Regions from separate parts of the Streptomyces sp. NPDC006283 genome, predicted to be linked through region 3. Evidence: riboswitches for the same ligand, from Rfam matches in the RefSeq annotation. Region 3 holds a riboswitch; each other region holds the start of a gene.
What was found. Region 3 has a riboswitch for cobalamin ahead of ABZ070_RS13790 ((2Fe-2S) ferredoxin domain-containing protein). Riboswitches for the same ligand answer to the same signal wherever they lie in the genome.
Positions count from the first base shown of each region.

Region 1 (3,264 bases), on a different contig from region 3:
CGAGGACGTCGAGGTGACGGCGGCGCAGCTCCTGAGCGTTCGTCGCGTCAGTGCACCGCCGACACCGGAGGGCCTGCGGACCAACATCGCGGTCTCCCTGCGCTACTTCGCCGCATGGCTGCGCGGGCAAGGAGCCGTCGCCCTGGACGGACTCATGGAGGACGCCGCCACGGCCGAGATCGCCCGAGCCCAGATCTGGCAGTGGCTGCGGCACCGGGTCGTCGAACGCGCGACGGTCCTGGAACTGCTCGAGGACGAGCTCGCGTCCCTCGGCGCGGAATACCCGTGGGCCGCAGTCGACGAAGTGCGCGCGATCTTCGAACGGACCGCACTGGCAAGGGACCTGCCGGACTTCTTCACCACGGATGCCTACACCCGCCACCTCGTGCGCCGCCCGGAGGGACAGTCATGACCACAGCCATCCACCGGGTAGGGGTCGTCGGCGGCGGCCAGATGGGCGCGGGCATCGCCGAGGTGTGCGCCCGCGCCGGTCTGGACACCGTGGTCTGCGAGGCCGACTCCGTCGCCGCCCGCGCCGCGCGGGACCGGGTGGCCGTCTCGCTCGAACGAGCTGTAAAGCGCGGGAAGTTGGACGAAGTCGCCGCAGAGGACGCCCTGGCGCGGATGGTCTTCACCGGCAGCCTCCACGATCTGGCAGACCGCCGGCTCGTCATCGAAGCCGTCGTCGAGGACACCGAGGCGAAAACGGAGATCTTCGCCCGCCTGGACAAGGTCGTCGAGGACCCTGAGGCGATCCTCGCCAGCAACACCTCCTCCATCCCGGTGATGCGCCTGGGCATGGCCACCCGTCGTGCCGACCGTGTCATCGGACTGCACTTCTTCAACCCCGTCCCCGTGCTGCCGCTGGTCGAAATCGTCTCCTCGCTGCACACGACCCCGGAGACAGCCGCGGTCGTACGGGACTTCGCCACGCACACCCTGGGCAGGACGGTCGTCCACTCCCAGGACCGGGCCGGCTTCGTCGTCAACGCGCTGCTCGTCCCCTATCTCCTGTCGGCGATCCGGATGACCGAGTCCGGCTTCGCCACCGCCGCTGACGTCGACACGGGCATGGAGCTGGGCTGCGCGCACCCGATGGGGCCGCTCAAGCTGGCCGACCTGATCGGCCTGGACACGGTCGCCTCCATCGCGGAATCCCTCTACGAAGAGTTCAAGGAACCCCTGTACGCACCGCCGCCGCTGCTGCACCGCATGGTGGAGGCGGGGCTTCTCGGCCGCAAGAGCGGTCGCGGGTTCCACACGTACGACCGGGGCTGAGGGGTCCGGGTCCGCCGCGGGCTGAGGGGCCTGCGGCTGCTGTGGAGAGGGGCGCGGAACAGACTGGTGATCTGTTCCGCGCCCCTCACACGTTCGCCGACCGCACACATCCGTGTGTGACGTCACGTTCCGGAATGTGAAAAGCGATGCCCGGGAAGGCATCCGCCCTCTAACCTGGCATGTGCAGCTGGTTCGCCCTGCCCGCCAGGCAGGTGCGTCGTAAGAGGGAACCCGGTGGGAATCCGGGACTGCCCCGCAGCGGTGAGTGGGAACGACCGCCGTCATACGCACTGGATCCGGCCGGATCCGGGAAGCGACGGCCAGTAGGAATCTGCCTTGGCAGATGCGCCCGCGAGTCCGAAGACCTGCCCGTTGCCCGCACGCGACCGATCGCGTGCGGACATCCCGGTGACCTCGTGGGCGGGTCGGCGTGCATACCAGGTGGAGCACCGCGCCGTCGGCGCGCGTCCGGTCCGCCCGGTGGGTCATTCCTTCGCGTCCGTGTCCCGTCCCGGGATTCTCAGGAGTCATCTCGCGAAGGAGATTTCCGTGACAGCGAAGTCCGCAGCCGCGGCGGCACGGGCAACCGTGTACGGCTACCCCCGTCAGGGCCAAAGCCGTGAACTGAAGAAGGCCGTCGAGGGTTACTGGAAGGGACGCGTCAGCGCTGACGCCCTCCGGGAGACCGCGGCAGACCTTCGCCGCTCGAACTGGCAGCACTTGGCCGACGCCGGCGTCCACGAGGTGCCGACCGGTGATTTCTCGTACTACGACCACGTTCTGGACACCAGTGTCATGGTCGGCGCTGTCCCCGAACGGCACCGCGCGTCGGTCCACGCCGACGCCCTGGACGGCTACTTCGCGATGGCACGCGGCACCCAGGACGTCGCTCCGCTGGAAATGACCAAGTGGTTCGACACCAATTACCACTACCTGGTCCCCGAACTCGGCCCGGACGCCGTCTTCACCGCCGACTCCACCAAGCAGGTCGCCGAGCTGAAGGAAGCCCTCGCGCACGGACACACCCCACGTCCGGTCCTCGTCGGCCCGGTCACCTACCTCCTGCTGGCGAAGCCCGCTCCGGGTGTGGCCGCGGACTTCGAACCGCTCACCCTGCTCGACCGGCTCCTTCCCGTGTACGCCGAGGTGCTCGCCGACCTGCGGGCGGCAGGCAGCCCGGCCGAGCTGAATGCCGCAGCCCGCGCCTACCGCCATCTGGGAGCCGCCACCGACCGGCCGAAGCTGCTGATCGCCTCGTACTTCGGGCGGCTCGGCGACGCGCTGACCGTCCTGGCCAAGGCTCCGGTCGAGGGCCTCGCGCTCGACTTCACCGAATCGGGCAGCGCCAACCTCGACGACCTCGCCGCGGCCGGCGGGCTGCCCGGAAAGCGGCTGGTCGCGGGTGTCGTCAACGGGCGCAACATCTGGATCAACGACTACGAGCAGTCCCTCGCCACCCTCGGCACGCTCCTGGGCCTCGCCGACCGCGTGGACGTCTCCGCGTCCTGCTCGCTCCTGCACGTCCCGCTGGACGCCGCCGCCGAACGCGACATCGACCCGCAGATCGCCCGCTGGCTCGCTTTCGCACGGCAGAAGACGCAGGAGATCGTGGTCCTCGCGCGCGGTCTTGCCCAGGGCACCGACACCATTGCCGCGGAACTCGCCGCGAACCGTGCCGATCTGGCCTCCCGGGCCGGATCCGCGCTGACCAGTGATCCCGCGGTGCGGGCCCGCACCGCGGCCGTCACCGACGCCGACGGACGGCGCTCGCAGCCCTACGCCGAGCGGACCGTCGCCCAGCGCGCGCACCTGCGCCTGCCGCTCCTGCCCACGACGACCATCGGCTCGTTCCCGCAGACCTCCGAACTGCGCACCGCCCGGGCCGACCTGCGGACCGGCGGGATCGACATCGCAGGGTACGAGGAGCGGATCAAGGACGAGATCCGAGAGGTGCTCACCTTCCAGGAGAAGGTTGGCATCGACGTC
Region 1 is NZ_JBEXRZ010000106.1:9,483-12,746, reverse strand. Features, by position in the region: gene aceB (malate synthase A) at 1-412, shown strand, start outside; gene ABZ070_RS21705 (3-hydroxybutyryl-CoA dehydrogenase) at 409-1,278, shown strand; cobalamin riboswitch at 1,450-1,666, shown strand; gene metE (5-methyltetrahydropteroyltriglutamate--homocysteine S-methyltransferase) at 1,828-3,264, shown strand, end outside.
Region 1: it holds a riboswitch for cobalamin, as region 3 does, so the genes downstream of both, metE (5-methyltetrahydropteroyltriglutamate--homocysteine S-methyltransferase) here and ABZ070_RS13790 ((2Fe-2S) ferredoxin domain-containing protein) in region 3, are expected to answer to the same signal.

Region 2 (3,264 bases), on a different contig from region 3:
GCCGGGCGGCGCGGTACGGGCGCGACCCTGTTCGTGGAGAAGATCGCCGGGGCCGCGGCGGAGGATCGGATGCCGCTCGAGCGGGTGGAGGCGATCGCCCGGCAGGTGAACGAGTCCTCCCGGAGTTTCGGCGTGGCGCTGAGTGCGTGCAGCACACCCGCCAAGGGCAGCCCGACGTTCGAACTGCCTCCCGGTGAACTGGAGTTGGGCATCGGCATCCATGGCGAGCCGGGGCGGGAACGCCGCCCGATGATGACCTCGCGGGAGATCGCGGACTTCGCCGTCGACGCCGTGCTGGAGGATCTGCGCCCGTCGGGCCCGGTCATCGCGCTCGTCAACGGAATGGGTGCGACGCCGCTGCTGGAGCTGTACGGCTTCAACGCCGAGGTCCAGCGGGTGCTGGCGGAGCGGGAGGTGCCCGTCGCCCGCACGCTCGTCGGCAACTATGTGACCTCCCTCGACATGGCGGGCGCCTCCGTCACGCTCTGCCAGGTGGACGAGGAGCTGCTCAGGCTGTGGGACGCGCCGGTGCAGACACCGGGGCTGCGCTGGGGGCGGTGAAAAGGCTCCGAACCGTACGCCACACGTCGCATGTCAACGCTCGACAGACCCGACTCACCCCAGGGAGTGCTTGTGCTCGACGCCGAATTCTTCCGCCGCTGGCTGGCCGCCACCGCGGTCACCGTGGACCGGGAGGCGGACCGACTGACCGAGCTGGACTCGGCGATCGGCGACGCCGACCACGGCAGCAATCTCCGGCGCGGTTTCACGGCCGTCGGCGCCGCCCTGGAGAAGGAGCCCCCGCCGACGCCGGGGGCCGTGCTGATGCTGGCCGGGCGGCAGTTGGTGTCGACGGTCGGCGGCGCGTCCGGGCCGCTGTACGGGACACTGCTGCGGCGCACCGGCAAAGCGTTGGGCGACGACGCGCAGGTGAGCCCGGGGCAGTTCGCCGAGGCACTGCGGGTGGGTGTCGCCGCGGTGGCGCAGCTGGGCGGCGCGAAGGCCGGCGACAAGACGATGCTGGACGCCCTCGAGCCGGCGGTGGCGGCGCTCGGTGACAGCACCGAGTCGTTCGCCGCGGCCCGGGATGCGGCGGAGCAGGGAGCGCTGGCGACGGTGCCGATGCAGGCGCGCAAGGGCAGGGCCAGCTACCTCGGCGAGCGCAGCATCGGACACCAGGATCCGGGAGCGACCTCCTCGGCCCTGATGGTGGCCACACTCGCCGAGACGGTGGAGACGGCAGGCGCATGAGCGACGGCAATCAGGTGGGCATCGTGCTGGTCTCGCACAGCGGGGAGGTGGCCGCGGCCGTCGCCGAACTCGCCAAGCAGCTGGCAGGAGGCGGCGGTACGGCTCCCGTGGCCCCGGCGGGCGGCACACCGGACGGCGGCCTCGGCACCAGCTCGGAGCTGATCGTCGCGGCCGCGGAGCAGGTCGACCGTGGCGCGGGCGTCGCGGTCCTCGTCGATCTGGGCAGCGCCGTGCTGACGGTCAAGGCGCTGCTGGCCGAGGGCGACGAACTGCCGGAGGGGACACGGCTGGTGGACGCGCCGTTCCTGGAGGGCGCGGTCGCGGCGGTGGTGACGGCCGGCGCGGGGGGCGATCTGGACGCGGTGGAGGCCGCGGCGGCGGAGGCGTACGGCTACCGAAAACAGTGACGTGTGAGCGGCGCGTGGCCGGGATGTGGTGAACAGCTCACCCGGCCGCGGGCCGGTGCGCCCGTGCGCGGCTTGTGATGTGCCTGGTCGGCGCACTACTGTCACGGGGCCTTGGTGTTCGGGAAACCGGTGCAGTACCGGTGCGGCCCTCGCCACTGTGATCGGGAAGTCCGGTTCCACCCCCTCACGGGGAGCCACTGGGACACCACGCCTGCGCGTGGTGCCCGGGAAGGCGGAGCCCGGACGGCATGACCCGTCAGCCAGGAGACCGGCCGAGGTGCGTTGTCCATCCACGAGGTGCTGGAGAGGGTCTCCCACATCATGCACATAGCCGAGGGCTATCTCCCCCCGCTGCACGCGGCCGCCTGGGGCGCCGCGTCCGCCCCGTTCGTCGTCCACGGCGTACGGGCCCTGACCCGAGAGGTCAGGGCCAATCCCGAATCGACCCTGCTGCTCGGTGCGTCCGGGGCCTTCACGTTCGTCCTGTCGGCGCTGAAGATCCCGTCCGTCACGGGCAGTTGTTCGCATCCGACCGGCACGGGTCTGGGCGCGATCCTGTTCAGACCGCCGATCATGGCGGTACTCGGCACCATCACCCTCCTGTTCCAGGCGCTGTTGCTGGCGCACGGCGGGCTCACCACACTCGGCGCCAACGTCTTCTCGATGGCGATCGTCGGGCCGTGGGCCGGGTACGGGATCTACCGGCTGCTGCGCCGGTTCGACGTACCCCTGATGGTGAGCGTCTTCTTCGGCGCGTTCGTCGCCGACCTGTCCACCTATTGCGTCACCAGCGTCCAGCTGGCACTCGCGTTCCCCGACCCGGGTACCGGTTTCCTGGGCGCGCTCGCCAAGTTCGGCGGGATCTTCGCCATCACACAGCTGCCGCTGGCCGTGAGCGAGGGTCTGCTCACGGTGCTCGTGATGCGGCTGCTCAGCCAGTCCAGCAAGGGCGAGCTCACGCGGCTCGGTGTCCTGGTCCAGGGTGCGAAGAAGGAGGCGGCGGTCCGATGAGCCGTAACGCGAAGATCAACACCTTGCTGCTGCTGATCGTGGCGGCACTGGCCGTGCTGCCACTGGTCCTCGGGCTCGGTGACCACAAGGAGGAGCCGTTCGCCGGCGCCGACGGAGAGGCGGAGGCGGCGATCACGGAGCTCGAGCCGGACTACGAACCGTGGTTCTCGCCGCTGTACGAACCGCCGTCAGGGGAGGTCGAGTCGGCGCTGTTCTCGCTGCAGGCGGCGCTGGGCGCGGGTGTGCTGGCGTACTACTTCGGGCTGCGGAAGGGCCGCCGGCAGGGTGAGGACCGGGCCCTGGGCAAGGAGTCCGGGGCCGCCGGCCGGGACGCGGACAGCACCACTACGGTGTCGTAGCCGCAGATGCTGCCGATCGACGCGGCGGCGCACAGCAGTCGCTGGCGCCGCCGCCACCCGTGCGAAAAGGCGGTCCTCGGGCTCGGCCTGACCGTGACGGCGGTCTGCCTGCCGCCCTGGCCGGGGGCCGTCCTCGTCGCCGCGGCCACCCTGGCCGTACTGCTCGGTCCGGCCGGTGTGGCGCCCCGGCAGTTGTGGCGGGCCTTCCGTATCCCGCTGGGCTTCTGTGTCACCGG
Region 2 is NZ_JBEXRZ010000245.1:376-3,639, reverse strand. Features, by position in the region: gene dhaK (dihydroxyacetone kinase subunit DhaK) at 1-561, shown strand, start outside; gene dhaL (dihydroxyacetone kinase subunit DhaL) at 634-1,251, shown strand; gene ABZ070_RS31925 (PTS fructose transporter subunit IIA) at 1,248-1,658, shown strand; cobalamin riboswitch at 1,730-1,950, shown strand; gene ABZ070_RS31920 (energy-coupling factor ABC transporter permease) at 1,980-2,669, shown strand; gene ABZ070_RS31915 (energy-coupling factor ABC transporter substrate-binding protein) at 2,666-3,028, shown strand; partial or broken gene cbiQ (cobalt ECF transporter T component CbiQ) at 3,035-3,264, shown strand, end outside.
Region 2: it holds a riboswitch for cobalamin, as region 3 does, so the genes downstream of both, ABZ070_RS31920 (energy-coupling factor ABC transporter permease) here and ABZ070_RS13790 ((2Fe-2S) ferredoxin domain-containing protein) in region 3, are expected to answer to the same signal.

Region 3 (3,264 bases):
GTGCAGCAGGATGCCCCAGACCTGGTCGGCCGGGATGCTGATGGACCCGGCCGCGATCCCGAAGGTGGCCGCGACGGCCAGCAGCGCGGCCAGCAGTACGAGCACGACCGGGTAGGGGATGCCGGGGCGGCGGACAGCGAAGGCGCCGGCCACCGCCGTCCGTGCACTCGTCGCGCCGGCCACCGCGGCCCCCTTCGCCTTGGTCGGCTCCGTCACGCCTGTGGCGTCGGTGGCGCCGGTCACTTGAACCGGTCCGGGTGGAGTTGGCGGGCCAGGGACTCCACGCCGGAGGGCACCCGGACGCCCAGCACCGTGGACGACAGCGGCAGCACCGCGAACCGCTTGTTCTTGATGGCGGGTACGTCCTTCAGCGCCGGGTTCGCGAGGAGGAACTTCTTCTTGTCCTCGACGGGCTGGTCGCCGTAGTCGTAGATGACGATGACCTCGGGCGCGCGCTCGGCCACCTGCTCGAACGACACGTCACCGAACGCCTTGTCCAGGTCGGCGAAGAGGTTCGCCCCGCCGGCCTGCTTGATCATCTCGTTGCCGATGCCCGCGCCGCCCGCGGTGAAGGCGGTCTTGTCGCCACTGTCGTACACGAAGATGTTCACCGGGGTGACGTCGGCGAGCTTGCCCTTGACCGTGTCCAGCGTGCCGTGGAGCTTCTTCAACTGCCGCTCCGCCCGGTCCGGCACGCCGAAGATCTTCGCCACGTTCCGGATCTCCGCGTCCATCGTGGCCATCGTCACCGGCCCGGACGGGCACTCCTCGATGTTCAGATAGGAATTGACCCCCGCCTTGGAGAGGGCGTCGCGGCTGCGTCCTTCCTTCTCGTCGAAGGTGCTGGCGAAACCGCCGTAGGCGAAGTCCGGTTCGGCTGCCAGCAGCGTCTCGAACGAGGGGTACTCCTTCGCCAGCACCTTGATCCCGCCGTAGGCCTCCTGATACTCCGGGAGGATCCTGTCGTCGAGATAGGAGGTGCCAACCATCGACTTCTCCAGGCCCAGTGCCAGCATGACCTCGGTCGCGTGCTGGTTCATCGACACCGAGCGCTGCGGGGGACGCTGATAGGTCGTCTTCACACCGCAGTTGGACACGGTGACGGGGAATCCCTCGGCAGCGGAGTGGGCCGACGGGGCGTCGTCCCGGTCCGCGGTGGCGCCGCAGCCGGACATCAGCAGGGCCACGGCCATGGTCGACAGCAGGGACATCGGGCGCTTGCCCATCATGTGGCGGATCCTCTCACCGCTGGGGTGGTACTGGACTGTCCGGACAGTGGTCCGGAGGCTGGTCGAAACCGGCGGACTCTCGTCGGAGGACGCTCGGTCGGCCGGGGGGGGTGCGCGGGTCAGCCGACGTCGGGGAGCGGCCCGGACCGGGCGCGCCGAGGCGGGGTGAAGGCGTAGAGCTCGAGGATGTCCGGTGGCGCGGCGACCCCCGGCCCGCCCGCCCGGACCCAGGCGGCGATGTCCTCGGTCGCGGCGGTGTCGTTGACGAGACCGAACCAGGCCGCCCGGCCGCCCGCGGCGCGCCCCTCGGACGAGGGCTGCACGACGATCACGTTCGCCTGGTCGCACACGTCGAGACAGTCGGACACACGAACCGGCGCGTGCTCGGCAAGACGCGCGGTCTGCTCCCCGTGGTCGACCCCGGTCACCTTGGGGCTGCCACAGCAGCAGTCCCGGCACACCACGACCCGGCACGGAACCGGACCGGCCGACGATGGTCTCCTGGGCATCCCGACGAGCCCTCCTCTCCGGGGAAATCCGCCCCAGTCAATTCGAGGAGGCGACCGCGTGAGTCTCCTGGCTCTCGGGTCAACGCTCGTCCCGGCCTTCCCACCCGCATCCGGGCAGTGGTCTGTTCGGGATCCGCTCGCCGATCACAGTGGCGGGACCGCGCCGGATTCACACCGGCTTCCTCGTTCCGCCGTCGCCTATTCGCGGGACATCATGGCAGAAGGACACTCCACGTCATAAGCCCGGGTGCCGGACAGGCCGGAGCGAAGGGGCACGCGCCCCCCGGCGCGGGCGACGCACGCCCCCGCGGGCTCTCGTGCGCTGTGTACCAGCGGGCCGACCCGTGGTCACGCCGAACGGGGCCCGCCGTCTGGTCCCGGCCGACCGCTGCCACGCCCTGACCGTTGGCGTGATGGACCGGACTCCAGCTCAACGGCGTTGATCTGGCCCACTGATCATCATATGGACCGAATGGGCGAAGACCAGGATGCTCCGGCGGTGTTGCCCTCGCAGCCTGGTAGGGATCCTGGGGCCCAGGTGCGCATCCTGGGGCAGCGACTGAGAAGGGAAAATCTGTGCACCGCACTACAAAGGCAGTTCTCATCGGCGCGGCGATCAGCATGCTTTCTGTGGCCGCTTCGGGCACTGCACTCGCCCAGTCCCAGGACGACGGTGTGCGCACCGTGATGTCCTTCACCGTGCACCAGGAGGGTCCGGGCCCCAAGGACGGTCAGGAAGAGGAGCCGAGCGTCGTTGTGCCGACCTGCGTGATCAGTCAGATCGGGACTCAGGAGACGACTTCCGCGCAGTCGAACGCCGCGAACGGAAACAGCGCGGACTCGTCGGTGTCGCAGACGAATGTGTCGGAGAGCAGTCAGTCGCTCAGCCAAGCCCAAGAGGGTACATGCGAGACCGTCAGCGAGCTTTTGACGCAGCTTCAGCAACCCAATCCGTGAGGCGGGCGGTCCGCTGGTTCTTGCTGATGTGACCCGAAGTGGCGCGTGGCTCTCTGGAGGAGTGTTCAGTCGACAGCGAGCTGTGGTCGATGGCTGGTCGTTGCCGCGGGGCTGATGTGCAGCGAGATTTCGGCAGCGTTCACTGATCATCATATGGACCGAATGGGCGAAGACCAGGGTGCTCCGGCGGTGTTGTCCTCGCAGCCTGGTAGGGATCCTGGGGCCCAGGTGCGCATCCTGGGGCAGCGACTGAGAAGGGAAAATCTGTGCACCGCACTACAAAGGCAGTTCTCATCGGCGCGGCGATCAGCATGCTTTCTGTGGCCGCTTCGGGCACTGCACTCGCCCAGTCCCAGGACGACGGTGTGCGCACCGTGAAGTCCCTCACCGCGGACCGGGAGGGTCCGGGCACGAAGAGCGTGGACCCGAAGGACAAGGACCGGAAGGACCGTAAGCCCAAGGGTCAGGACTCGAAGGACAAGGGCTCGAAGGACAAGAGCCCCAAGGACCGGGACGACGAGCAGCCGATCATCATCGTGCCGGCCTGTGTGCTCAATCAGGTGGGAAGT
Region 3 is NZ_JBEXRZ010000051.1:34,261-37,524, forward strand. Features, by position in the region: gene ABZ070_RS13780 (iron ABC transporter permease) at 1-153, opposite strand, end outside; gene ABZ070_RS13785 (ABC transporter substrate-binding protein) at 240-1,229, opposite strand; gene ABZ070_RS13790 ((2Fe-2S) ferredoxin domain-containing protein) at 1,349-1,738, opposite strand; cobalamin riboswitch at 1,778-1,968, opposite strand; gene ABZ070_RS13795 (hypothetical protein) at 2,315-2,695, shown strand; gene ABZ070_RS13800 (hypothetical protein) at 3,061-3,264, shown strand, end outside.